Regions from separate parts of the Caballeronia sp. Lep1P3 genome, predicted to be linked through region 1. Evidence: riboswitches for the same ligand, from Rfam matches in the RefSeq annotation. Region 1 holds a riboswitch; the other holds the start of a gene.
The links. Region 1 has a riboswitch for cobalamin ahead of LDZ27_RS18150 (cobalamin biosynthesis protein). Riboswitches for the same ligand answer to the same signal wherever they lie in the genome.
Positions count from the first base shown of each region.

Region 2: linked by a shared signal. The riboswitch ahead of LDZ27_RS10880 (TonB-dependent receptor domain-containing protein) and the one ahead of LDZ27_RS18150 (cobalamin biosynthesis protein) in region 1 are both predicted to bind cobalamin.

Region 1 is NZ_CP084266.1:785,901-789,149, reverse strand. Features, by position in the region: gene LDZ27_RS18160 (cobyrinate a,c-diamide synthase) at 1-695, opposite strand, end outside; gene cobO (cob(I)yrinic acid a,c-diamide adenosyltransferase) at 700-1,302, opposite strand; gene LDZ27_RS18150 (cobalamin biosynthesis protein) at 1,319-1,678, opposite strand; cobalamin riboswitch at 1,771-2,019, opposite strand; cobalamin riboswitch at 2,075-2,326, shown strand; gene cobW (cobalamin biosynthesis protein CobW) at 2,451-3,249, shown strand, end outside.
Region 2 is NZ_CP084265.1:2,320,090-2,323,338, forward strand. Features, by position in the region: gene LDZ27_RS10880 (TonB-dependent receptor domain-containing protein) at 1-1,789, opposite strand, end outside; cobalamin riboswitch at 1,884-2,181, opposite strand; gene LDZ27_RS10885 (ATPase) at 2,412-2,801, shown strand; gene LDZ27_RS10890 (cell division protein ZapA) at 2,798-3,112, shown strand; RNA gene ssrS (6S RNA) at 3,230-3,249, shown strand, end outside.

The DNA.
Region 1 (3,249 bases):
AGACGCGGCGGCGCTTCGAGCGTCGCGTCTTCGAAGCGAACAGGCGGCGGAAGTTCTGCAAGCGCGGTCTGGGCGATGGCATCGGCCGCGCGATCGAGACGCGCATCGAGCCCCGCGATCTCCTGTGCCTGTGTGATGCCGAGATGCCGCTCCGGCAGCGTCATATCGTCTGCATTCGAAAGATGTCCGCAATAGCGAATGCCTTCGGGAATGGCTTGCGCGAGCATGTCGGCATGACGCGGCGAGGCAACGCGATTAGCGAGCACGCCATGAAACGGAACATCCGCGCGATAACGCGCAAGCCCGAATGCCACTGCGCCGAAGGTTTGCGCCATGCCATGCGCGCCGATCACGGCGAGCACGGGCACGTTGAACGCGGCGGCAAGATCCGCGCTGCTGGGCGTGCCATCGAAAAGGCCCATGACGCCTTCGATCAGGATCCGGTCCGCATCGCGCGCGGCCTTTGCAAGCAACGCGCGGCATGCATCGAGGCCCACCATCGAAAGATGCAGCGAATAGACGGGCGATCCGCATGCGCGTTCGAGAATCATCGGGTCGAGAAAATCCGGCCCGGTCTTGAAGACGCGCACGCGCCGGCCCTGCCGCGTGTGATGGCGAGCGAGCGCGGCCGTTACCGTCGTCTTGCCTTGATGCGACGCGCTCGCGCCGATGAAAAGTGCGGGACAGTCAGGCATCGTGTCAGAACTCGACGCCGCGTTGCGCCTTCACGCCTTGCTCGCGATAGGGATGTTTCACGAGCCGCATCTCGGTGACGAGGTCGGCCAACTCGACGAGCGCATCCGGCGCATGACGGCCCGTAACGACCACATGCAGCATCGCGGGGCGCGCCTTCAGCACATCGAGCACTTCGTCTAGCGGCAGATAGTCGTATTTGAGGACCGTGTTGAGTTCATCAAGCACGACCATCTGATACGCGCCGCTTTCTATCATGCGACGCGCTTCGCTCCAGCCCTTGCGCGCGGTCGCCATGTCGGCTTCGCGGTTCTGCGTATTCCACGTATAGCCGTCGCCCATCGTGACGAAATCGCACTTCGCCATCGCGCTCAGGACATCGCGTTCGGACGTATGCAGCGCGCCCTTGATGAACTGCACGACGCCGAGCTTCATGCCGTGGCCGAGCACGCGCACGGCCATGCCGAACGCGGCTGTGGTCTTGCCCTTGCCGTTGCCCGTATTGACGATCAGCAAGCCCTTCTCGTGATCGGCGGCGGCCTGCTTCTTCTCGTGGCCTTCCTTGCGACGCTGCGTCATGCGCAGATGCGATTCGGTATCGGTTTTCATGGGCTTTTCGTGTCGTTCATGCTTCGTTCACTGCAATGGCGACCGTGACGCCGCCCGCGATCGTCTTGCGCACGGCTAACCGCCCGCCATCGCTTGCGAGCAGCGCGCAAGGCTCGCATACGCCATCGAGCAGAGTGGGGGCGATGTCGTCGGCGCCATAGAAACTCAAGGGCAGGCGATGACGCTCGCAAAACGCGCGCAAGCCCGCTTCATCCTGCTTGATGTCGATGCTCGCGACGCACGCGATATCCGCGAACGCAAGCCCTGAAGATCGAAGCGCGATGTGCACGGCCGTTTCTATCGCTTCGGCGCTCACGCCGCGTTTGCAGCCGATGCCGACTGCAAGTCCAGGCGGCCGCGCGCGATGAGACTCCATTGATTTGCACTGAACGAGAAGCTTGGCGCCGTGCATGCGTCCCTCGCGGATGCGCGGCGTTCGGCGAAACGCATGCGGTGTTGCATGCTTTGCGTTTCGTCCCCTGCGCTGGCCGGTATCCGGGCTTGCGACTTCATCGCGCGGCCTTCCCGCCTGATGACCGGCAGTGGCGTGAAGCACGATGCGCGGCATCGCAACGATGCGTGCCGCCAGTCGCGTACCGTTGCGGGGACAGCACAGGCTGGCGCGCGTTCTTCGCGAACTGAAGAGGCGGCTTCCTGTTTCCCGTTTAACTGCGCGTTGCGTGTGAACGCGCGAGCACCAGACGCGGGCAAAAGATAACACATGCACCTTATATCGGTATCGGCTTTCTTGACGCTCGTTCACGCGCAGCCTAGACTTCCACGCAGTTTTGGTGCTCGCGCGCGATGTCTTTCGCGCGCAGTCAAACGGGAAGCAGGAAGCGTCTCGCGTGTTCATGCGAACGGACGAACGCCAACCTGCGCTGCCCCCGCAACGGTAAGCGACTAGCGGCATTCACGCATCGAATGCCGCGCATTACGCACCGCGCCACTGTCGGTCATACGGCAGGAAGGCCGCGCAATGATGTCGCCAGCCCGGATACCGGCCAAACTACGCAGGGCCCGATGCCGCGGGGAGGCGGCACGGACCACGATCCACTAAGTCGTGCGCAATTCCAGTCCGGTCGTTCGCTTGCGATTCACTCATCGCGCGATGCACGGCGCACGCATACATGAGCCACGGAGCTACGATGCAAACCCGCAAGATTCCCGTCACGGTGGTGACAGGCTTTCTCGGCAGCGGCAAGACAACCCTCATGCGTCATATCCTCGCGAACGCGCAAGGCTTGCGTCTCGCTGTAATCGTCAACGAGTTCGGCGAGCTCGGCATCGATGGCGAAATCCTCAAGGGCTGCGGCATCGGCTGCGACGACGAAGCGGCATCGTCGGACCGCAATCTGTATGAGCTTGCAAACGGGTGCCTGTGCTGCACGGTGCAGGAGGCGTTCTATCCGGTGATGGAGCAGTTGCTCGAACGGCGCGAGCGCATCGATCACGTCCTCATCGAAACGTCGGGCCTTGCCTTGCCCAAGCCGCTCGTGCAGGCGTTCAACTGGCCGTCCATCAAGAATGCGTTCACCGTCGATGCGGTCATCACCGTGGTCGATGGTCCCGCCGCCGCGAGCGGACAGTTCGCCGCGAACCCGCAAGCCGTCGATGCGCAGCGCAGGGCCGATCCGAATCTGGATCACGAATCGCCGCTGCACGAGTTATTCGAGGATCAGCTTGCCTCGGCAGACCTCGTCATCGTCAACAAGATGGACCTGATGAATGAAGACGCGTGGCGATCGGTCGAAGCGCTCGTGCGTCCGGAGATTCCGCCCGAAGTGAAGATCGTCCCCGCGCAAATGGGCAAGCTCGACGTCCATGCGTTGCTCGGCCTGCAATCGGCGTCGGAAGAGACCATTCATTTGCGGCAGGATCATCACGGTTCCGCGGACGATGAAGGCCACGCGGATCATCATCACGACGAGTTCGATTCGGTCGTCG
Region 2 (3,249 bases), on a different replicon from region 1:
GATTGTCGATGCGCGCGCCCACGTACCACGACTTCGTGATGTCGTAGCGCGCCGAGAGATTGACGACGCCATAGCCCGCGAGCGTCGAATCGTAGTCGCTGCGCGCGCCGCTCACGATCCACTCGCCGCCCACGCGCCAGCGCCCGATCGAACGATGCGCGGCGAGCGTCGCGAAACGCCGCGCGCGTCGCGTGAGTTCCTCGTGATTCGTCTCGTCGACGGGATTCTGGAACGTCACGCCCGCACGCACGTCCGTTGCGCCGAGATGCCCCGCCCACGATCCTTCGACGCCCTGCACCTTCGCGCGCCCGACGTTCTGCGCGATATAGAAGCCGCTGCCGTCGGACACGTAGTCGATCAGGTTCGAATAGCGCGTCTGGAACGCGGTCACGCGCAGGACGCCCACTTTGTTCGACGCGTACTGCAACGCGGCTTCGACCGAATGACTGCGCTCCGGCTGAATCGACGGATTGCCGCTGAACGGATAGTAGAGATCGTCGAAGCTCGGCGCGCGGAACGACGCCGCGTAGCTCGCGCTCGCGCGCCAGTGCGCGTCGATGTCGTAGGCGTAGCCCAGATAGTAGCTGGTCGCGCCACCGAAGTCGGAGTACTGGTCGCGGCGCACGTTCGCCTGCACTTCGCTCGGACCGAAGCGCCCCACGTAGCCCGCGAACACCGAGTTCACATGTCTGTCGGGCGCGCTCAACTGATCCGAATCGAGCGATTGATCGAGATGCTCGTAGCCGAAGACGAGCTTGTGCGTATCCGCGAGCCTGAAGTCGTTCTGCCACAGATACTGATGCGTCTCAGAATTGAAGCGGCTCGTATAGACGCCGTTCTGCTCGATGTTCGCGCGGTCCTGTCCTTGCGCGATGGTGAAGTGCGTCGTCCAGCGGTCGGTCAGCTTGCCGTTCGCGAACACCGATGCCGAACGCACGCGGTCATGCGACTTGTTGATGTCGGTCGGTGTGCCGTAGGCATCGTCGAAACTGTCGACGCCGTTCGACTGCAGGAAGCGCACGCCCGCGTCCCACTTGTCGCTAAATTTATGACGCAGCGTCGCGGCGACGCTCTCGTTGAGATAACCGTTCGCGTTCGGATTCGCGCCGGGCGCGAGCGCCGGGTCGATCGCGGAAAAGCCGTCGGTTTTCTCGCGCGATACGTTCAGGCTGAACGTGGTGCGGCCATCGGCATCGAGCGCGCCGTCGACGCCCGCCGATTGCCGCTGCGTGTGATAGCTGCCGTATTCGGTTTCGAAATGAAAGCGCGGCGGATGCGGCTCGCCCTCTTTCGTGAAGATCTGCACGACGCCGCCGATGGCGTTCGATCCATACAGCGCCGACACGTTGCCGTTCACCACTTCGACGCGCCCGATCTGGTCGAGCATCAATTGCGAAAGCTGCGCCGCGCCGAGCGAGACCGATTCGACGCGCACGCCGTCGATGAGCGTAAGCGACTGCGACGACGACGCGCCGCGAATGTACACGCCCGAGTTCGCGCCCGGACCGCCGTTGCGCGTGATCTGCACGCCCGGCGCGAGCGCGATGAGACCGAGCGCATCGTCGGCGCTGCTATCGGCGATATCCTGCTCGTCGAAGAGCGTCGTCTGCGGGATGGCATCGGCGAGCGGCTGTGCGCCGCGCGTCGCGGTCACGACGACGGGCGCGAGGGTTTGAGCGTTGGATTCAGCGCTGGATTGAGCGTGCGCACTCGGCGCAAGAAGCAATGGACAGGCCAAAAGAACGACGCGCGGCGCGCGGCGAATGAGCCCGGACGAAGGCAAGACCATGTGTGAAGCGTTCCCGTTGGAGACTGGCGCGTGCCCCGCTCCCCGCGAGGTCTGTGCGCGACGCGCGCGCCGTGCGTCCGAACGATGTCGAGGCATGGCGCGCTGGACGATTGGCCGGTATCCGGGCTGACGACGCATCGTCCCGCCTTCCCGCGCGACAAGCGCGCAGTGGCATCGACACGTTTCTTGCAGGGCGCCTCGCGTCAAACGATTGCACGCGAGGCCCGCGAAAAAACGCGCATGGGACGACTTGCAACTTGCGTTGCGGTCGCTTACCGTTGCGGGGGCAGCACAGGTTGGCTCATCCCGTTCTGCGGGACTTCGCTTCCTGTTTCCCGTTTGACTGCGCCGCGAGAGACGCGGGCGCGAGCACCAAAAGTGCGGCAAGTGTAGGAGCGCGCGTTTGGGCCGTCAAGAAAGCGCGCATGCGGCGCCCGGGCGCAACGGGCGGCATCGGCGCTTGTCGTTCGTCTCGCATGCCGGTCATCGGCGAGAACCCAATCCGCACACGAATGCATGGCGATGCACGCAAGATCGCGTGCTGTTACGTCTCGAAACGAGACATTTATCGGAAGCGCGTTTGAAGCGCGCTAAAATGCGAGGTCTTTAGAGGACGCAGCACATGCTCAACGAACTCGAATCACTGTCAGGAAATATCGGCCGGCTGATCCAGATCAGCGAGCGCCATCATCAGGCGCGTCTCGCGCTCGAAGCACAAATCGAACAATTGCGCGCCGACTTCGCCAGCGTCCAGGCCGAACTCGTGCAGATGCGTCATGAGCGCGACACGCTGCAAGCCGAACGCGATTCTCTCTCCGCCAAGATCGACGACGCGCAAGTGCGCCTCAACGCGATCCTCGAAAAGCTGCCGCGCGGCAAAGGGCATCAGGCCGAAGGCGACAACCAGCTCGATCTTCTGAACGCCGACGCCGGCGCATCGCGCGAAGCACAGCACGAACACGCGCACGCCGCCGAATTGCACGGCGAGCATCATCACGGAGAGAAGGCATGACGACCACGCAGATCGAAGTATCCATTCTCGGGCAACCGTATCGCCTCGCGTGCTCGCCGCAAACCGAAGGCGCACTGCGCGAAGCGGTCGCGCGCGTCGATGCCGAAATGAACAAGGTGCGCAATGCGAGCAACGTGCGCGGCACGGATCGCATCGCGGTGATGGCCGCGCTTTCGCTGGCGTCCGAATTGCTGAAGCTGCAGGAAAGCGTGCGTCATGGCGAGGCCTTCCCCGCGGAGGAAATTCGCCGCACCATGCACTCGATGAACGAGCAACTCGGCGCGGTCATTGCGCAATATGAAGTGCAGTGACGAGGCGCAGTGACGCTCATGTGTTCGTCTAATCAGCGTCGCGATGTCAATCAAAAAAAGATACCGCGAGATCGCTGTCAAGGGGCTGCACAAGGCCATCGATTGGTGTAGAGTGAGGTCTCCCTGCCCAGTGCGCC